DNA from 2 places in the Streptomyces sp. NPDC127117 genome. Region 1 is predicted to be linked to the other one. Evidence: riboswitches for the same ligand, from Rfam matches in the RefSeq annotation. Region 1 holds a riboswitch; the other holds the start of a gene.

What was found. A riboswitch is a leader RNA that binds a small molecule or an ion and turns the genes downstream of it on or off. The one in region 1 is predicted to bind cyclic di-AMP.
Region 2: linked by a shared signal. The riboswitch ahead of ACFVH0_RS10040 (C40 family peptidase) and the one ahead of ACFVH0_RS15455 (peptidoglycan DD-metalloendopeptidase family protein) in region 1 are both predicted to bind cyclic di-AMP.

What each region holds. Positions count from the first base shown of each region.
Region 1 covers NZ_JBHXTM010000015.1:2,872-14,200, forward strand. The annotation lists gene ACFVH0_RS15430 (aspartate aminotransferase family protein) at 1-662, shown strand, start outside; gene ACFVH0_RS15435 (helix-turn-helix domain-containing protein) at 746-1,354, shown strand; gene ACFVH0_RS15440 (DUF6126 family protein) at 1,388-1,555, shown strand; gene ACFVH0_RS15445 (tyrosine-protein phosphatase) at 1,571-2,377, opposite strand; gene ACFVH0_RS15450 (alpha-galactosidase) at 2,603-4,699, shown strand; cyclic di-AMP (ydaO/yuaA leader) riboswitch at 4,994-5,150, shown strand; gene ACFVH0_RS15455 (peptidoglycan DD-metalloendopeptidase family protein) at 5,154-6,086, shown strand; gene ACFVH0_RS15460 (SGNH/GDSL hydrolase family protein) at 6,275-7,120, shown strand; gene ACFVH0_RS15465 (STM4011 family radical SAM protein) at 7,169-8,089, opposite strand; gene ACFVH0_RS15470 (STM4012 family radical SAM protein) at 8,098-9,453, opposite strand; gene ACFVH0_RS15475 (STM4013/SEN3800 family hydrolase) at 9,450-10,265, opposite strand; gene ACFVH0_RS15480 (STM4014 family protein) at 10,378-11,329, opposite strand, start outside.
Region 2 covers NZ_JBHXTM010000008.1:80,001-89,368, forward strand. The annotation lists gene bioD (dethiobiotin synthase) at 1-227, opposite strand, end outside; gene ACFVH0_RS10000 (adenosylmethionine--8-amino-7-oxononanoate transaminase) at 229-1,533, opposite strand; gene bioB (biotin synthase BioB) at 1,526-2,689, opposite strand; gene ACFVH0_RS10010 (8-amino-7-oxononanoate synthase) at 2,832-3,974, shown strand; gene ACFVH0_RS10015 (DUF397 domain-containing protein) at 3,967-4,173, opposite strand; gene ACFVH0_RS10020 (helix-turn-helix domain-containing protein) at 4,198-5,058, opposite strand; gene ACFVH0_RS10025 (ATP-binding protein) at 5,263-5,694, shown strand; gene ACFVH0_RS10030 (LysR family transcriptional regulator) at 5,704-6,642, opposite strand; gene ACFVH0_RS10035 (LysE family translocator) at 6,715-7,347, shown strand; gene ACFVH0_RS10040 (C40 family peptidase) at 7,405-7,878, opposite strand; cyclic di-AMP (ydaO/yuaA leader) riboswitch at 7,882-8,062, opposite strand; gene ACFVH0_RS10045 (hypothetical protein) at 8,454-8,762, opposite strand; gene ACFVH0_RS10050 (ATP-dependent Clp protease proteolytic subunit) at 8,770-9,368, opposite strand, start outside.

The sequences.
Region 1 (11,329 bases):
TGGGCCGCACCGGCGACTTCTACGCGTACCAGCACGAGGAGGGCGTCGAGCCCGATCTGGTCTGTGTCGCCAAGGCCCTCTCCGGCGGCTATGTGCCGGTCGGGGCGACCCTGGGCAAGGACTGGATCTTCCGCCGCGTCTACTCGTCGATGGACCGGGTCCTGGTGCACTCCGCGAGCTTCGGCTCCAACGCCCAGGCGATGGCGGCCGGGCTCGCGGTCCTCGCGGTGATGGAGGACGAGGAGACCGTCGCGCATGCGCGACGCACCGGTGATCTGCTGCGCGACCGGCTGACCGCGCTGGTCGACCGCTACGAGCTGCTGCACGAGGTGCGAGGGCGGGGGCTGATGATCGGCATCGAGTTCGGCCGGCCGTCGTCCCTCAAGCTGCGCAGCCGCTGGACCATGCTCCAGGCGGCCCGCAAGGGGCTCTTCGCGCAGATGGTGGTGGTGCCGCTGCTCCAGAAGCACCGCATCCTCACCCAGGTCTCGGGCGACCACCTGGAAGTGATCAAGCTGATTCCGCCGCTGGTGATCGACGAGGCGGACGTCGACCGGTTCGTCACGGCGTTCACCGCGGTGATGGACGACGCGCACAGCGGCGGCGGACTGATGTGGGACTTCGGCAGGACACTGGTGAAGCAGGCGGTCGCCAACCGCTGATCCCGGAGAGCCGTCGATCCTGAGGGTTTTGCCTGAGAGGCAAGAAATTTGCCTCTCAGGCAGGCTCCTGGCCCAATGGGTACATGAATCCTCCAGACGGAGGGGCGGCCGACGAGCTGCCCGGAATCGCGCCACGCCTGCGCGATCTGCGCCGGAGCCGTGGTCTCACCCTGGAGACCGCCGCTCAGCGGGCGGGGCTCTCGCCCGCCCATCTCTCCCGGCTCGAAACCGGCCGTCGCCAGCCCTCGCTGCCGATGCTCCTCGGTCTTGCCAGGATCTACGGTACGACGGTCTCCGAACTGCTCGGCGAGACACCCCCCGAACGTGACGCGATCATCCGCGGCGGGAAGTTCGAGGGAGCCGAGGCGGACGGCTGGATGTACCAGCAGGCCGGTGGCTCCGGCCGGGCCATGCAGGCGCTCCGCGTCCGCGTCCCGCACGGCGCCCAGGGCGACCTCGTGCGCGTCCATCCCGGAGAGGAATGGCTGTACGTGCTCGCCGGGCACCTCCGGGTCTGGCTCGGGGACACCGTGCACGACCTCGCGCCCGGCGACAGCGCACACTTCGACTCGCTCACCCCGCACCGGATCACGGCCGTCGACCGCGACGGTGCCGAGCTGCTCTTCGTCCACACCCTGATGCAGAGCCCCGCCGCCGAGCTGTGCCTCGGCAGCGGCATCCACCGTCGCTGAGACCGGTTCCTCCGGTCGCCAGAGAGGACCGTCATGTCCGATTCAGAGAACTTCGACCCGCTGGGGTCCAAGAAGAACTACGAGGCCCAGGAGCGGAAGTTTCCGCGCGGCGTGGTGATCAGGCTGTTCGCCTACCTCATTGCCGGACACATCTTCGCGGCCTTCCTCTACCTGCTCTTCGCGGTGGCCGGCAAGGGCTGACCTGGACCGTCCGCCCTAGTCCAGGAGCCGGGCGCGCAGCCGTTCCCGGGTCTCGGGGGCGAGCTTCAGGCCCTCGGAGAAGTAACGGTCCGTGTTGCCCCAGGTCTCCTCGATGGTGGCGAAGGCCGCGGCGAGGTATTCGGCGTGGGCGCCGAAGAGCGGGTTCAGCAGTTCCATCACCTCGGCGGACATGCCGTCCGCCGAGGTGTCGCTGCGCCGCACCTTGTAGCGGCGGTGGGCGTCGTTGGACTTCAGGTAGTCGGCCTCGATGGCCTCGCGCTCGACGCCGACGGCGAGCAGCGACACCGCGATCGACAGCCCGGCCCGGTCCTTGCCCGCCGCGCAGTGCATCAGGGCGGGAACGCTGTCCTCGGCCAGGGCGTGCAGTACCCGGCTGTGCTCGGCGGTGCGGTCCCGGATGATCGAGCGGTACGAGGCGACCATGCGGTTCGTGCCCTTGCCGTCGCCGAGGATCGAGCGCAGCTGCTCGACATCGCCGTTGCGGACCATGTGCCAGAACTCCGAGCCGTCCGCCGGGTCGGAGAGCGGGATGCTCACATTCCGTACGCCGGGCAGCTCCACGTCCAGCCCGTCGAGCTTGTGGTCGGCGGCATTGCGGAAGTCGAAGACCGTGTGCAGCCCGAGGCCGCCGAGGAACGAGGCGTCCTCGGCGGTGGCATGCGCGAGGTGACCGCTGCGGAAGAGCCGCCCGTACCGCACCTGTCGGCCGTCCGCAGTGGGCAGCCCGCCCACGTCGCGGAAGTTGCGGACACCCGCCAGCTCGGGCTCCGCCGACGGGATCTGCGGCAACTGCTGCGTCACGGTGACTCCTGGAGTGTCTGGTGCCGGCGCCAGTCGCAGGCAAGGCCACTCCTGCGACGATACGACATTGATTCCTCAGGCAATCATCTCGGCCTTTCCCTGTCGATACCCGGGCGAACTCCGGTTCTCCCGCGGCGAATCCGCCCGGCGAATTCCTCGCCGAGCCGTTGCCCACGCCCCGCCGATGGTCGATGATGTGCGGAACTGTTTGAATGTGGGGATGCGATGATCGAGACGGGCAACACCGGCCGGACCTGGCTGCTCACCGGGACGAGCAGCAGCTACGCACTGCGACTGACCGAGCAGGACGAGCTGGTCCATCTGCACTGGGGGCCGAGGATCGGCCTCGCCGCGGCCGAGGCGCTGGCCGCGGCCCCGGAACTGCCCTTCAGGGCCTTCGAGTCCCACCTCGACGGCCGGGAGGAGTATCCGGTCGAGGGCGGCCCCAGGTTCGTCCGCCCGGCACTCTCGGTACGGACCCAGCAGGTCCGGGGCACCGAGTGGGCCTTCGACGCCGCCGAGGCGGACGGGGACGAACTGCGGATCGGCTTCACCGACTCCGTGCACCGGCTCGCCCTGACCCTGCACTACCGGATGCGGGACGACTCCGATGTCCTGGAGCGCTGGGCCACCGTCGCCCACGCCGGACCGGACGGCCCGCCGCTGGAGCTGCTGCGCGCCGACGCGGCCGCCTGGTCGCTGCCGGCCCGCGACGGCTGGCGGCTGAGCAGGCTGCACGGGCGCTGGGCCGCGGAGTCGCGGCTCGCGCGGACCGAGCTCGCCCACGGCGAGAGCGTCATCTCCAGCAGGCGCGGCCACACCGGCCACCAGTTCCTGCCATGGGTCGCGCTGGACGCCGACGGCGCCGCGACCGAGGAGAGCGGCGAGGTGTACGGCTGCGCGCTCGGATGGTCCGGATCGTGGCGGATCTCCGTCCAGCGGCTGCCCGACGGGCTCGTACAGATCACCGGCGGCGCCGGCTACGACGACTCCGGACTGCTGCGGCTGGCGCCGGGGGAGTCGTACACCACGCCCGTCTTCGCCGGTCTGTGGAGCGGGCAGGGGTTCGGCGGGGCGAGCCGCGCCTGGCACGCCTGGCAGCTGGCCCATGTGATCCCGGACGCGCAGAACCTGCGGCCGGTGCTCTACAACTCCTGGGAGGCGACGGGCTTCGACATCGCGCTGGACCAGCAGCGCGTCCTGGCCGAGCGGGCCGCCGCGATGGGCGTCGAGCTGTTCGTCGTGGACGACGCGTGGTTCGGGCAGCGGACCAGCGACCGGGCCGGGCTCGGTGACTGGACGCCGAATCCGGACCGCTTCCCCGGTGGGCTGAAGCCGCTCGCCGACGAAGTGCACGGGCTCGGCATGCAGTTCGGCATCTGGGTCGAACCGGAAATGGTCAATGCCGACAGCGATCTCTACCGCGCCCATCCCGACTGGGTTCAGCACTTCCCCGGGCGGGCGCGGACGGAGTACCGCAACCAGCTGGTACTCAATCTGGCCCGCCCCGATGTGCGGGCATATCTCTGGGAGCAGCTGGACACGCTGCTCTCCGGCACCCCCATCGACTATGTGAAATGGGATTTCAACCGCTGCTTCACCGATGCGGGCTGGCCGGGCGAGGAGTACCCGCAGAAGCTCTGGGTCGAGCACGTGGACGGCCTGTACGCACTGATCGACCGGCTCAGGGCCGCGCATCCCACGGTCGCGTTCGAGTCATGCTCGGGCGGCGGCGGCCGGGTCGACCTGGGGATCATGTCCCGCACCGACCAGGTGTGGACCTCAGACAACACCGACCCGCTCGACCGGCTCGCCATCCAGGAGGGCTTCGGACACCTCCATCCGGCGCGGGTGATGGCCGCCTGGGTCACCGACAGCCCGAACGACCAGCTCAACGGCAGGGTCAGCTCACTGCGCTTCCGGTTCGTGAGCGCGATGGCGGGAGTGCTCGGGGTCGGCGGGGATCTCACCGAATGGAGCGAGGAGGAGCTGGCCGAGGCCCGGACCTGGGTGGAGCTCTACAAGGAGATCCGGCCCGTCGTGCAGCAGGGCGAGCTGTACCGGCTGCGGGAACCGCGCGGCGGACTCAGCGCGATCCAGTACGTCCACGGGGACGACGCCGTGGTCCTGATGTGGCTGGAGGCACAGCGGTACGGGGAGCGGCCCCCGGCCCTGCGGCTGCGCGGGCTCGACCCCGAGGCGACCTACACCTGCCTGGACACGGGGGCGGTGCACCACGGTTCGACGCTGCTGCACCAGGGGCTGCACACCGGACTTCGCGGTGATCTCGACGCACGGGTGCTGAGGCTCCGACGCGGGTGAAAGGTGTCTTATGTCCGTAATGCGGCTCTTGTGTGAACTTGGCCCGCTCATAAGGGACATGAGGGTCGCCTCGTGAGCGGGATCATATCCGTGACGGTGTGTGGTGACGGGGTGGTCGGGTAATCCGTGTGCGGCGCGGAATGCCAAGATCCTTAATCCACGGAGTGTTACCGGAATTCCGCGCCGATTTCCCGGCGCGGATTCCGGCGTGGAACCCATGGCTTGTTCTCGTCGTCCCGACTCGCTTACGGTCACCGCAATCCGGACGGACCGCCTAATCCTGCCGCCGCCCGGAATTCACATCCACTCATCGCGTGGCAGGAGCGGGGGAACCAGGTAAGCCGCCGGCCGGAGAAATCCGGCCGGCTCGGGGTGAAGTCGCACTCAGTGCGGCCGGGCATCTCCAGCCCGAACCCGACAGCTCACCTCGCAGGCGCCGGAGAGGAAATACGCCATGCCCATATCGGGTAAGCACCGTCGTCCGAAGCTCAGCACCATCGCCCGTGGCGTCGCCGCGGTCAGCGCCGGCGGCGCCGTCGTCGCACTGCCGCTGCTCGGCGCCACCGGTGCCCAGGCCGCGGAGCAGGCCGCCCCGGCCGCCGCGCCGCAGTCGGCCGCCGCCACGCACGCCGCCCCCGTCGCGCAGAAGCAGGCCGCCACCACGACGTACTCCGTCGTCTCCGGCGACTACCTGTCGAAGATCGCCGCCGAGCACCAGATCAAGGGCGGCTGGCAGCAGCTGTACCAGGACAACCGCAAGGTCGTCGGCGAGGACCCCAGCCTGATCTTCCCGGGCATGAAGCTGACCCTCGGTGGCAAGGCCTCCGGCAACGCCGCGCCCACCGGCGCCGGCACCGGCTCGTCCCTCCCGTCGAAGGCTCCCTCCGCCGCCGCCGAGAAGTCCGCCCCGGCCAAGACCTCGTCCGCCGCCCCGGAGTCCAAGGCGCTGGCCGCCGCCCCGGCAGCCACCCAGAGCAGCGCTTCCGGTTACGTCCACCCGGTCCCCGGCAACCACACCACCGGTTACCGCGCCTCCGGCTCCAACTGGTCCAGCGGCAGCCACACCGGCATCGACTTCCCCGTTGCCACCGGCACCAGCGTCAAGTCCATCACCTCCGGCACCGTCGTGGCCGCCGGCTGGGGCGGCGCGTACGGCAACCAGGTCGTCATCAAGCACGCCGACGGCCACTACTCGCAGTACGGCCACCTGTCCTCCATCTCCGTCTCGACCGGCCAGGCCGTGAGCGCCGGTCAGCAGCTCGGCCTCTCCGGCGCCACCGGCAACGCCACCGGCCCGCACCTGCACTTCGAGGTCCGCACGGGCCCGGCGTACGGCTCGGACATCGACCCGATCGCCTTCCTGGCCTCGCACGGCATCTCCGTCTGAGCCGAACGGCCGGGCGGCTGAGCCACAAAGCATGAACTGAGCAACACGGAAGGGGCGGTGCGCGGCGGCGCACCGCCCCTTCACTTATTCCCCCTTTACCAAAAACTGACCGGGTGGTCTATCTCACCACCCGTCAACCCCTTATTACGGTCGCGTAGGTCACATTCGGCGGTGCAGGATAAGCGTTTGTGGCAGACGATTCGAGAAAAAACCAACGTGGCGTCAACAACCGACAGGGCGTCATCGGGTCGTACGCGGCTATTGGCGACAGCTTCACCGAGGGAGTCGGCGACCCCGGCCCCGACGGGACCTTCGTCGGCTGGGCGGACCGTTTCGCGGTACTCCTCGCAGACCAGCTTCCGGACCCCGATGCGGCGACGGGCACGGAAGGTTCCGCGCACGGGAATTTCAGGTACGCCAATCTCGCCGTACGCGGACGCCTCCTCGACCAGATCGTCGAGGAGCAGGTGCCGCGCGCCAAGGAGCTCGCACCCGACCTGGTGAGCTTCTGCGCGGGCGGCAACGACATCATCCGGCCGGGCACCGACCCCGACGACGTGGCCGAGCGCTTCGAGCGCGCGGTCGCCGAGCTGACCGGGGCGGTCGGCACGGTCATGGTCACCACCGGCTTCGACACCCGTGGCGTTCCCGTGCTGCGCCATCTGCGCGGCAAGATCGCCACGTACACCGCCCACGTGCGGGCCATCGCCGACCGCTACGACTGCCCGGTCCTGGACCTGTGGTCGCTGCGGTCCGTCCAGGACCGGCGCGCCTGGGACGACGACCGGCTCCACCTGTCGCCCGAGGGGCACACCAGGGTCGCGCTGCGCGCCGCCCAGGTCCTCGGCATCGACGTGCCGGCCGACCCCGACCAGGAATGGCCCCCGCAGGCACAGCGCGGCACCCTCGAAGTGCGGCGCGACGACATCCACTGGGCGCGTGAGTACCTGGTCCCGTGGATCGGCCGGCGGCTGCGCGGCGAGTCCTCCGGCGACCACGTCGAAGCGAAGCGCCCCGACCTCCTGCCGCTCTAGGTGTACTGACCCGCAGCGCTCTCTGCCGCACCAGGACGGGCCCGATGCTCAGGCCCGTCCGGTGCGGGACGGCAGCGAGGACGCGGGGAACGGCAGCGGCGACGCCGGCAACGGCAGTGGTGACGCCGGTATCCGCTCCAGCACCCCGCCCGCGAAGACGTCGTACAGCGGCAGCGTCTCCAGGTGCACATAGCCGATGTGGCAGTCGCAGACCGCCAGCGGACAGGCGCGCGGACCGAGCGCCCGCCGGTAGCTCCCGTCGTAGAGACTGCCCAGCTCCGCCGGTACGAAATGACAGCGCCGCACGGTGCCCTCACCGTCCACCGAGATGACCGACTCACCGGTCCGGCAGGGCAGCCCGGCCGACCGGTGCGGATACCGGCTGTACGGGAAGAGCGGGTCGATGGCCGTCCAGCGGTCCGCCTCCTCGTCCGAATACGTGTGGCCCTCCGCCGCGTTCACCCAGAGGTAGACCTCGTCCGGCAGCGCGGCGCGCAGCCGTCGTGCCTCGTCGAGATGGCCGTCGAGCCCGACCACACCGACACTGTGCCGGATGCCGAGCGCGGCCAGCTCCTCGCACTTGGTGAGGAACCGCTCGAACGGCGTCTGCCCCGGGTGGTACGTGCACCACAGCGCGATCTTCTCGCGGCCCGCCTCACCGGCCTCGGCCAGCCACCCCGTACGGCTGCTGATGTTGGTCTGGATCGCGACCCGGTGGATGTGCGGCAACCGCGCGAGCTCGACCAGCGCACGGCGGTACCAGGAGCGGACCAGGCCCTCGCCCCACGGGGTGAACAGCACCGAGATCCGGTCACCGGTCTGCGCCGCGGCCCACGCCGTGAACCGCTCCAGCGCGGCCCGGTCGGCACGCAGCTGCTCCCGGCTGTCGCGCCGCTTGGCGAACGGGCAGTACGGACAGTCGTAGTCGCACGAGGACAGCGGCCCGCGGTAGAGGATCGTCAGGTCCATCGGCGTACTCACTTCAACTCGTACGCGGCCATCGCGGCACGTACGTCGGGGGAGAACAGCTCCGGGCCCAGCGCGTCGGAGTGGGCCAGGCCCTCGGGGGAGAGCCGCAGCAGTCCGGACGCCCCGGCCGATCCGTCGAGCCAGCCACGCGCCTCGAACCGGGCCAGCTCGTGGCGGAAGTCGTCGGCGGGCGAGGTGCCGAACCGCTCCCGGTAGTCGGCCAGTGGCAGCCCCTCTGCCTGGAGCAGCGACTGAAGGAGGTGACGCCGTCGCGCCTCGTCGTCGTCGACGTACCGCCCGACCTCCGCGTGCGAGAAGTCCTCGGTGGCGGCGTAGCCGTCGATGATCGCCCGCACCTCCCGCATCTCCACCGCGTAGTCGAAGGAGTAGTGCAGCTCGGTGGTGTACGAGCGGGCGCCGCAGCCCAGGCCGATCATGCCGTCGGTCTGGCAGGCGTAGTCGTCGGGGCCGTCCGTCCGCGGGGCGTCGGAGCGGCGGAACATCCGCATCGAGACCTGCTCGTAGCCGTGGGCCAGGAGGTGGTCGCGGTACAGCCGCAGCCGCTGTTCGTCCCAGGCCGCGTCCGCCGCCGTCTCGCCGTCGGCACCGAGCCGTCCCAGCCCGGTCAGCGGACGCACGTACAGCGGGTAGAGATACAGCTCCTCCGGCCGCCAGCCGAGCGCCGCGTCCAGCGAGGCGCGCCAGCTGTCCTCGGTCTGGCCGTCGATGCCGTAGATCAGGTCGATGTTGAGGACCGGGATACGGGCATCGCGTATCCGGTCCAGCGCCGCCTCCACGTCGGCGCGCCGCTGCGGGCGCACGGCGGCCCGCGCCTCGGCCTCGACGAAGCTCTGCACCCCGATGCTGATCCTGGTCGTACCGCGGTCGGCGAGAACGGCCAGCCGGTCGGCCGTCGCGGTCGACGGCGAGGTCTCGACCGAGAGCGGAACGGACCGCAGATCGGCGCCCATGCGCTTCTCCGCGATGTCGCAGAGCCGCTCCAGCTCCGCCGCGGTCAGGAACGTGGGCGTACCCCCGCCGAACGCCGCCGCGGCGAACCGCACCGGCCCGTCGTCACCCAGCGCGTCCCGGACCGCGGTGGCCTGCCGGTCCAGCGCGTCGAGGTACCGGGTCGTCAGCTCGTCGGGAGCACCGATCCGGGTGAAGAGATTGCAGAAGCCGCAGCGGACCTCGCAGAACGGTATGTGGAGGTAGAGCGAGAGCGCGTCCTTGCGCTCGTCCGCCCACAGCCCGCGCAGTTCCGGCCGGTCGGCGAGCGGCCGGTAGGCGGTCTTGTGCGGGTAGGCGTACACATAGCTCTGGTACGGCCGGACGGCCGGTGCGGCGGTCGTGGTACGGCTCATGGTGCGGTGGCCCCCGGGTCCAGGAAGAAGTGCGCGTACGGAACGGTCCAGACGGACTCGTGACCGAGCCGGTGCCCCGTGTAGCCGTCGTCCCCGTACGCCGTGCCATGGTCCGAGCAGACGATGGCGAAACACCGGCGGCGGCTGCTCGCGGCGGCGAAGAGCCTGCCGATGTGGGCGTCGACGTACTCCAGGGCCGCGGCATGGGTGGCGCGGGAGTCGCCCGCCTCACGGGTGGCGCCCGGCCGGTGGAACCAGTTGGGCTGGTGCAGGGCGGACACATTGACGAAGAGGAACAGCCGTTGCTCCTCCGGGAGTTCGGCGACGACCTGCTCGGCACGGGCCACCTGCGCCTCGAAGGAGGTGGGCGACGCCACACCGAACTCCGGCTCCCAGTGGCTCTCCTGGAACATGTCCGGCAGCACGGAGCCGAGCGGCGGCTGCCGGTTGAAGAAGCCGACGCCGCCGATGCACACCGTGCGGTAGCCCACGCCGGCGAGGCCGGAGAGCAGGTCCGGCGTATCGAAGACGAAGGTGCCCGGGGCGGTGGACTCACTGCCCGCGAAGCGTGCCGCGAACAGCCTGGGGTGCGGTCCAGGTCCAGCCGGTGTCGGCAGGAATCCCGCGAAGATCGCCTGGTGGGAGGCGTAGGTGAAGCTTCCCGGCGCATGCCGCTGCTCCCAGCCACCGCCCGGCAGATGACGCGCCAGATTCGGAATGCGCCCTTCGGCGGCGAGCTCCACCGCCACGTCGTAGCGCAGTGTGTCGAGGGTGACGAGCAGCAGATCGTGGCTGCCCACGATCTGGGTCATGTCCGGCTCGCCCATGTGCGGCTCGTTCGTGCCGGGCCCGTTCGTGTCGAGCTCGTTCGTGCCCGGCGCGAAGGTGTCGGGGTTCTGGGCGTCCGCTGGGATGGGGGCGGTGTCAGGCGGTGGCGGTTGCACGGTGGTTCCTTGCTCTGTTCTGTACGGCGGCGACCTGCGCCGCGTACGTGTCCAGTCCCTCGGCGCCGCTGCCGGGAAGCCCGGTCAGGCGCGGCAGCAGGTCGCCGAAGGCGTTGACCTCGCCGACGGCGAAGCGCCGCCAGCCGGTCGAGGGCAGCAGATCGACGCCCACGCACAGGGTGTCCGGGAAGCAGGCGGCCGCCCGTTCGCACACGGCCAGGGCCTCGCTCCAGCTGCCGCCCGCCGCCTCGACGGCCGTGCGGACGGCGTCGAGGTCTCCGCGCTCGCCGCCGAGGTGAAGATTGGTCATGGGGGAGTGGCTGGTGCGCACCACGGCGTGGGTGGCCCGGCCCGCCACCACCACGACCCGCAGGTCCGTCGCCCGGCCGCGCTGGGTGGCCTTGGGAAGCCAGCGCTCGATGTGCAGCCCGTCGGGTGCGAGCGCGTCGACGATCGCCGCGATCTCCGGCTCCGCCGTGATGCGGCGCACCCGCAGGGAATTGAAGAGCCGCTCTGACGCGTCGCGCTCCACCGACGTGGTGGCCCTGATGCGGCCCGGACCGGCCGTCTCCACCGCCAGGACCCCCGAGGCGGACGAGCCGTGCGCGAGCTTCACGAAGACCCTGGACATGCCGTGGTCCGCCATCCGCTCGCGAACGTCCGCCCAGTCCCGCACCACGGGGGCCGCGGCCCCCGAGGTCGAGGACGCCGGGACCGGCACCCCGGCACCGTCCAGCACGGCATGGCAGAGCCGCTTGTCGAACAGCACCGCGACGTCGTCGGGATCGTCGAGCAGCTCGGCACCGGCGGCGGAGGCCGCCCGCGCCACCGTCCGTACGGCCGAGGTGAATCCGGCGTACCAGCGGGCGGTCCCCTCGACCCTGGCCGGATCCCCGACCGTGCGGAGCAGCCGCTCCACCTCGGCGTCCTCA
Region 2 (9,368 bases), on a different contig from region 1:
GTGGCGGGCGCCAACGGCTCGGGAAACCGGGCCAGTTCGAGCGCGGTGACATGGCCGCCCGCCAGCCGCGCCACCTCGGCGGCATCACCGGCCTCGCCGGGGGCCAGTCCCGTCTGCGCCGGCTTGAGCACCGCGACGCGGAGGTCCGAGCGCGCCGCCGCCACGGCCGCGGTCACGATCGTCTTGCCGATCTCCGTACCCGTACCCGTCACTACCAGAACCGTCATCTCAGCCCTCTCGCGCAGCCGCGCACACGGCGCGGCAGATCCGTGCCACGTCCTCGTCACCGGTCACATACGGCGGCATCGTGTAGACGAGGTCGCGGAACGGCCGCAGCCACACCCCTTCCCGTACCGCCGCCCTGGTCGCGGCCGCCATGTCCACCTCGTGATCGAGCTGTACGACACCGATCGCGCCCAGCACCCGGACATCCCGCACCCCGGGCAGCTCCGACGCCGGAGCGAGACCTTCCCGGAGCCCCGCACCGATCCGCTTCACCTCCCTCTCCCAGTCCTGGCCGAGCAGCAGATCGACGGAGGCACACGCCACCGCGGCGGCGAGCGGATTGCCCATGAACGTCGGTCCGTGCGCGAGCACCGGCACCTCGCCGCTGGAGATGCCCTGTGCCACCCGGGAGGTGCACAGCGTCGCCGCCATCGTCAGATAGCCGCCGGTCAGCGCCTTGCCCACACACATGACATCGGGGGAGACGCCCGCATGCCCTGCTGCGAACAGTTCTCCGGTACGGCCGAAGCCCGTGGCGATCTCGTCGAACACCAGCAGCACCTCGTGCTCGTCGCACGCCTCGCGCAGCACCCGCAGATACGCGGGGGAGTGGAACCGCATCCCGCCCGCGCCCTGCACCACCGGCTCCACGATCACCGCGGCCAGCCGGTCGGCGTGCTCGGCGATCAGCTCCCGCAGATGCCGTACGTAAGCGGCGTCCGGCTCCGCGTCGAAACCGGCGGGGGGCTCGTCGGCGAAGACCTGGCGGGGCAGCACCCCCGACCACAGCTCGTGCATGCCGCCCTCGGGGTCGCACACCGACATCGGCTGCCAGGTGTCCCCGTGATAGCCGCCGCGCCAGGTCAGCAGCCGCTGCTTGGCGGGCCGCCCGGCCGAGCGCCAGTACTGCAGACACATCTTGACCGCGACCTCGACGGCGACCGACCCCGAGTCGGAGAGGAAGACATGCCGCAGCGGCTCCGGGGTGATCTCGACCAGCCGGGTGGCCAGCCGCACGGCGGGCTCATGGGTGAGCCCGCCGAACATCACATGGCTCATCCGTCCCAGCTGATCGCGAGCCGCCTCGTTGAGCACCGGATGGTTGTAGCCGTGCACCGCCGACCACCACGACGACATGCCGTCGACCAACTCGCTTTGGCCGTGGGCCGGTTCGGCCAGCTTCAGCCGTACCCCGGACGCGGACTCCACGACCAGCGGCTCCTGTCGGCCCGGCATCGGGCCGTACGGATGCCAGACATGGGCCCGGTCCAGGGAGCGCAGCTCGGCCGGGGAGAGGGCCTCAGGCATTGGGGGCGAGATCCGTTCCCGCGCCGCGACGGCGGACCGACACCAGGTCCGTGCGGGCGGCCGGCACCTCAGGGGGCTCGGGCGCGGCCTCCTCGGGCGCGTCACCGCACGGGGCGCAGCCGCCGTCGTGCGAACCACAGCCGCCGGACTCCGCACGGTGCGCGGGCAGCGTCGTCGTGCCCGCTCCCTCCACCTCGAAACCGGCGTCCGCGATCATGTCCAGATCCGCCTGCCCCGCCTGCCCCTCGCTGGTCAGGTAGTCGCCCAGGAAGATCGAGTTGACCAGGTGCAGGGCCAGCGGCTGCATCGAGCGCAGATGCACCTCACGCCCGCCCGCGAGCCGTACCTCCACATCCGGGCAGACGAACCGGACCATCGCCAGAATCCGCAGACAGCGCTGCGGGGTGAGGTTCCACTCCTTGGCCAGCGGCGTTCCCTCGAACGGGATCAGGAAGTTCACCGGCACCGAGTCCGGGTCCAGTTCGCGCAGCGAGAAGACGACATCGACCAGATCGGCGTCGCTCTCACCCATACCGGCGATCAGCCCGGAGCACGCCGAGAGCCCGGCGGCCTGCGCCTGGTGCACCGTCTCCACCCGGTCCGCATAGGTGTGTGTGGTGGTGATGTCCCCGTACGTCCCCTCGGACGTGTTGAGGTTGTGGTTGTACGCGTCGGCCCCCGCCGACCGCAGCCGGTCGGCCTGCCCGTCGGAGAGCAGACCGAGGCAGGCGCACACCTCGACGCCCTCGTTCTGTTCCTTGATCGCCTCGATGGTCTCCGACACCCGGTCGACATCGCGGTCCGTCGGACCACGGCCGCTCGCCACCAGACATACCCGCTTGGCCCCGCCCGCCACCCCGGCGGCGGCGGCCTTCGACGCCTCGTCCGGTTTCAGCCAGGTGTACTTCAGGATCTCGGCCTTGGAACCGAGCCGCTGCGAGCAGTAGGAGCAGTCCTCGGGGCAGAGACCGGACTTGAGGTTGACCAGATAGTTCAGCTTCACGCGCCGCCCGAACCACTGGCGGCGCACCTTTCCGGCCGCGGCCACCACTTCGAGCAGATCGTCGTCGGAGGTCGCCAGTACGGCGAGGGCTTCTTCGCGGGTCGGCAGCTCGCGCCGCAGCCCCTTGTCCGCCAGCGTGTTCAGGAGGTCCATGGTCAAGATCCTGGCCTACCGCACGGCCCTCAGCCAAGGAGGAACCGGACAACAGAGGCCGCCGAGGGTGTGTGTATTGCCACACCATGACCTGTTGCAAGCGCGGTTAGGGTCTGTGAGCTGCCTACAAAAGGGACCGCTCATGCCCTTCGACCCGTTCGACTGGATCGATGCCGAGGCGCGCCGCCGCGCGGACGCCGGACTCGTCCGTACCCTGCGCCCCCGGCCCGCCGTGTCCGGACTCCTGGACCTGGCGAGCAATGACTATCTGGGCCTGACACGACACCCCGACGTCATCGCCGCCTCGGTCCGGGCCGCACGCGAGTGGGGTGCGGGTGCGACCGGATCCCGACTGGTCACCGGCTCCACGGCGCTGCATGCCGAACTTGAGAGCGAACTGGCCGAATTCTGCGGTTTCGAAGCGGCCCTGGTGCTGTCGTCCGGCTACGCGGCCAACCTGGCGGCCGTCACGGCGCTCACCGGTCATGGCTCGCTGATCGTCTCCGACGCGGGCAACCACGCCTCGATCGTGGACGGTTGCCGACTCTCCCGGGCCGGGACCGCCATCGTTCCGCACGCCGATCCCGAGGCGGTGCGCAAGGCCCTTCAGGCACACGAAGGCCGGGCGCTGGCCGTCACCGACTCGGTCTTCTCGGTCGACGGCGACGCGGCACCGCTGCCCGAACTGGCCGATGTCTGCCGGGCCGGGGGCGCCGCCCTGCTCGTCGACGACGCACACGGCCTGGGCGTGCTGGGGGACGGCGGCCGAGGAGCGCTCGCCGCCGCCGGCCTCGCGGGCGACGGGGGCATCGTCACCACGCTCACCCTCTCCAAGTCCCTCGGCAGTCAGGGCGGAGCGGTCCTGGGGCCGGCCCGGGTCATCGAACACCTCGTCAACACGGCCCGAACGTTCATCTTCGACACCGGTCTCGCGCCGGCCGCGGCGGGCGCCGCACTGGGAAGCCTGCGGCTGCTGCGCCGCGAACCGGAGCGGGCCGGGCGGGCCCGCGCGGTCGCCGCGGCGCTGTACGAGCAGCTCACCGGGGCCGGTCTGGCCGCCGTACGGCCGGACGCGGCCGTGGTCTCGGTGCGTGCCCCCTCGGCGGACGCGGCGGTGCGCTGGGCGGCCGACTGCCGTGCCGCCGGCATCGTGGTGGGCTGCTTCCGGCCCCCGTCCGTGCCGGACGGGGTGTCCCGGCTGCGGCTGACCGCGCGGGCCGATCTCACCGAGGAGCAGATCGCCACCGCGGTGTCGGTGGTGGCGCGGACCGCCCCTGTCAGCTGAGCGGACTCCGGCGCAGGCCGGAGACGAACGAGGTCCAGGCCGCCGCGGAGAACCGCAACGGCGGCCTGGACACATCCTTGGAGTCCCGAACGGCCAGCCGCCCGTCACCGAACGGCGCGGCCTCCACACAGTTGTTCATACCCGTGCTGCGGCTGCTGCGCCGCCAACGTAAGTCGTGCTGTGCGAGGCAATCCGACATGAGGCCCCCTCGGGCGGTCCGGGGTCACCGACCGTCGCGGTCGATCGCGGCGATCAGATCCAACGAGTGCTCCGGCGACAGCGCGTGAGCCTGCATGGTGCGGAAGGCCGAGCTGTACGCCTCAAGGTCTTCTTTCCGCTCCAGGTAGAGGCTACTCGTCAAATGGTCGAGAACGACCACATCCAGATCAGAAGTGTTCGGAAATGAGAAGATAACGAAAGGACCGGTGAGGCCGGCATAGCCGCCCATCGAGAACGGCAGCAACTGGAGTTGCACATGGGGCAGTTGGGCCACCCGGGCCAGATGGCGCAGCTGCTCCCGCATCACCCGGCACCCGCCGACCTGGCGCCGCAGCACCGCCTCGTCGAGCACCGCGCTCAGCCGCAGCGGCGGATCGGTCCGCAGTACCCCCTGCCTGGCCAGCCGCACCTCCACCAGTGAGTCCAGCTGACCGGCCGGCAGCCCGTCCAGCGACGCCCGGGTCACCGCACGCGCGTAGTCGGCCGTCTGCAACAGCCCCGGCACCACCGAGGTCTCCAGCGTGCGTGCGGTCCGGGCCTGGGACTCCAGACTGATGAAATCGCGGTACTGGGGCGGGATCAGGCCGCGATAGGCGTGCCACCACCCGCTGCCGCCACCGCCCGCCGAACCCGCCAGCGCGGCCAGGAGATCCCGTAACTGGGTGTCGTCCACGCCGTACGTGTCCAGCAGCCGGGTCACATCGGCCGGTTGCACCCCGCTCACCCCGGTCTCGATCCGGCTCACCTTCGACTGGTGCCAGCCGAGCATCCGCGCCGCGTCCCGACTGGTCAGTCCCGACGCGTGGCGCAGACTCCGGAGCTCCTCCCCGAGCTTGCGGCGTCGAACCGCAGGGCCGTTCTGCATCCGCGGCCTCCCTCCCTCTTCTGCCGAGCGGACAGTGTGCCGCCCACATACGGTCTTGCGTGGCAGGGTTCACCGCTTCGAGCGACAGATATATGCATATCTTGGTGGATCGCCGTCACAGAGGGCAGCATCGGTGGCAATCTGGCGCGAAGCACAACCTGTACCGATCGCGGGTCGGTACAGGTGGGAAAGGGACGGCTCGCCATGGCAGACCATCAGGAAGCAAACGTCACCCTGCCGAGCCTGCCGGTCTCGGTCTCGGCAGCCCGCAGGTACGTGGCCCGGGTGCTCACCGAATGGGGCCTGGCCACCGACACCGATTTCGCCGACAGCATCCAGCTCATCGTCTCGGAGCTCGCGACCAACGCCGTCCAGCACACCTTCGGGCAGTCGCCCACGTTCACGGTGGACCTCCGGCTGGAGCGCGAGGAGGAGCTGTACCTCGGGGTGACGGACAGTCACCCCCGCTGGCCCCGGCGACTTCCCGCCGCCGTCCAGCAGGACAACGGACGCGGCATGGTGATCATCCGCTGTCTGGCCAAGGAGTGCGGGGGCCGGCTCACCGTCACCCCCACTGCCGACGGCGGCAAGACGGTATGGATCGCGCTCCCGTGGAGCATCCCCGTGCAGAGCTGACCGACGCGCTCACCCGGCCTCGCCGCCAGGCCGCTGCGCCGCCCCCGCCCGCCCGAACCCACTGCGCAACAGGGCCTGGAGCGTCGCCGCGGCTGCGCTCGCCCGGTCACCGCGGTGCACCACCGAGATCGTCCGCCGGAAGGAAGCGGGATCCAGCCGCCGCACCGACAGCGGCGTCGGCGACATCGCGGCGACCATCTCCGGAACGACCGCCATCCCGATGCCCGCACTGACCAGCGCGCACACCAGCGCATAGCCGGGCGACTCGCAGACCACGGCGGGCGTCGCCCCGGCCTCGGCCAGCGCCTGCTCGACCCCGCGGCGCGGTGGATGCGTGGGCGCGCTGCTGATCAGCGGTCGCCCCGCCAGTTCCGTCACCGGCAGCCTCCCGCTGCCCTCGGAGAGCATCTGCCCGACCGCCGTGATCAGGACCAGCTCCTCGACCAGCAGCGGTTCGGCGAAGACCCCGGCGGGCCAGGGCGTCGCGGCGGCCGGTTCGTACACATGCGTCAGTGCCAGGTCGACCTCGCCCGCGGCAACCGCGGCGACCCCCTGGGGCGGCTCGTACTCGGTGACCGCCAGCTCCACATCCGGGTGGGCGCGCCGGAAGGCGCTCAGCACCGGCGGCAGCAGATGTATCCCCGCCGTGGTGAACGTGCCGACCCGCAGACGCCCGCCGGAGAGCCCGGAGAGGCGGGTCAGCTCATGGCGGGCCTGGCCCATCTCGTCGAGGATGCGCCGGGCGCGCCCGGCCAGCAGCTCGCCCGCAGCCGTGAGCCGGGCCCCGCGGTGGTGACGTACCAACAGCGCCGCACCCGCCTCCCGCTCCAGTTTGGCGAGCTGCTGGGAGAGGGCCGGAGCGGTGTAGCCCAGCCGTGCGGCGGCCCGGGTGATCGATCCGGCCTCCGCGACCGCCACCAGGGCGGCCAGCCGTGTCGGGTCGTACATTAAGCGTTCCTTTTGGCAGACCCAGAAGATTCCAAGTACACGCTAAAGGCTCCGCAGGGTCAGGGTGGACCCATGGACGCACAACTGATCGCCTTCATCGGGGTCGCCGCAGGAATGGTCGCGCTGCCCGGCGCCGACTTCACCGTCGTCGTACGCAACGCGCTCGCCTCCCGCGGTGCGGGCGTGGCCAGCGCGCTGGGCGTGGCCGGGGGACTGCTGGTGCACACCGCCCTGGCCGTCGCCGGGCTCGCCGCGGTGCTGGTGGCGGTCCCCGCACTCCTGCGCACCGTCCAGCTGCTCGGCGGGGCCTATGTCCTCTACCTCGGCATCAGTGCCCTGCGCGCGGCACGGCGCGACACCCCGGACGGGGAAGGCACCGAGGACCGGAATGCGGACCCGGGGCACGTACGCGCACTGCGGCAGGGCTTTCTGACCAACGCGCTCAATCCCAAGGCGCCGGTCCTCTTCCTGAGCCTGCTGCCGCAGTTCGTCCCCGACGGGGAGCCGCCGCTGCCCAGGACCCTGCTGCTCGCGGCGATCGTCGTCGCACTGGCGCTGGTCTGGTTCCCCGCCGTGGCGCTCCTCGTGGACCGGCTGGGCCGGTGGCTGCGCCGGCCGCGTACCGCGCGCGCCATCGAGGGCGGCAGCGGCGCGGCGCTCACCGCGCTGGGCCTGGTGCTGGTGACCGGTCCGCTGCCGCACTGAGCGGGGGCGGGCCACCGGGCCCGTCCGGCGGCCCCGGACCGCCGGACGGGCGGTGTCTCAGCGGACCCGGCCGTAGTAGACGCTCTTGGTCCAGATCTTTTCCAGCCGCACCACGGAGCCGGTCCTCGGCGAGTGCCAGATCTTGCCCTTACCGGCGTAGATCCCCACGTGGTAGACGCTGCGGCCGTAGTGGAAGAACACCAGATCGCCGCGCTGCCGGTGCGAGGCCGAGACATGGCGGGTCCGGTTGTACTGCTGCTGGGCCGTGCGGGGGAGCTTCTTGCCGGCCTTCTTGAACGAATAGAGCGTCAGCCCCGAGCAGTCGAAGCGGTTGGGGCCGGTGGCCCCCCACCTGTAGGGCGATCCCTTCTTCGACGCCGCGATGTTGAGCGCCTTCATCGACAGCGTCGCCGCCTGGGCGTTTGTCGTGGCGCCCGGGGCGAACATGGTGCCGCCGACGGCGGCGAGCGTGAGAACCGAGGCCGTACCGGCCCGGACGAGCAGAGACGGGACATGAACCTGCGCAGTCATGCGCAACCCTTCGTCAGCCGCCTGTGAAGGATGACCTGTCGGGTTCGGGCTGGCGAAGTTGCCCGGCCGCGTGCGGCGGCTTCACCCCGAGGGTCGACCGGTGTTCAGGTCGACCCGTTGTGCTCGGGTCCTCCACTCCTGCCGATCCACTTCTGTCGACCAGGCATCCGGGCGGCGGCAGGACTCGGCGTCCGCCCGGACCGCCCCGCCGCGGTGGCGGGGGCTTGTCGTCCCAGGGATCTTGACTCACCGACTGCCGGATTTCCGAGCTGAAACAGGGATATGTGAGGCTCCTCACGACTGATCCGTTCGGGTGGACATGATGATTTCTGAGGCTCCGCCGGTGATTCGGACCAGGTTCGTACCTGGGGCGGAAGGGCGGATTCCGTTCACTGTTCACGCGGAAAACGCAAGTTGAGCGATCCCTCCTGAGGGGGACTTCCTACGCCGAACGAGCGAGAATTTTCGGTGGACCCGTCGGGCGTGTCGGGTACGGGAGTTGGGTGACGGTCGCCGGACCCCGGGCCATGGGGAGTTGGCCGGAGTCCGCCGGCCGCCCGGGCTGCGGAAGTCGGTCAACTCGGCGGAGCGGGGGGTACGGTGACGCGCCCGGCCCGTCGTTCCCCGTCCAGCACCCGCAGCGCACGGGCGAGCGTGGCCGCGTGGACCCGCGCCTCGCCGCGCTCGTGCATCAACGCGAGGGCGTCCCGCAGTGCGCGTGACCGCGCGACGAGGGCCTGGGCGGCGCGCAGCGCGCCGTAGGTGTCGCTGCCGCGGGCCGGGTTGATCCGGCCGACCTGGTCGAGGACTTCGAGGTAGCGGTCGATGAACTCCCCCTCGGCGCGGGTCAGTGCGGGCAGCGGTGGGAACTCCGGTGGTCGCATCGGGTGTTCACCTCGCGCCGTGCGACGGCAGAGCGGCGTTCCGGTTCTCCAGGACGTGGTCCACCAGCCCGTACGCCCTGGCGCCCGCCGCGTCGAGGATGAGGTCGCGTTCGGTGTCCTCGGTGATCTGCTCCTCGGTGCGGCCCGTGTGACGGGCCAACAGGGAAGTGAGCATCGTGCGGACCCGTTCCAGTTCCCGCGCCTCGATCTCCAGGTCGGAGGGCCGGCCCTGCACCGGCTCGGTGAGTTCGGGCTGCCGTACGACGACCCTCGCGCCGGGCAGTGCGTACCGCCTGCCGGGAGTGCCCGCGGCGAGCAGTGCGGAGGCACAGGAGCCGGCCTGGCCGAGGCAGTACGTCTCCACCCCGCAGCTGAGGTACTGCATCGTGTCGTAGATCGCGGACATGGCCCCGAACGAGCCGCCGGGCGAGTTGATGTAGAGCGACACCGGCCGGTCCGGTGCGTCGTGCTCCAGGTACATGAGCTGCGCGATCAGGTCGCCTGCCGCGGTGTCGTCGACCGGGGTGCCGAGGAAGACGATCCGTTCGGCGAGCAGCTTGGAGTACGGGTCGAGGGTGCGGGTTCCACTGGTCGTGCGCTCGGTGA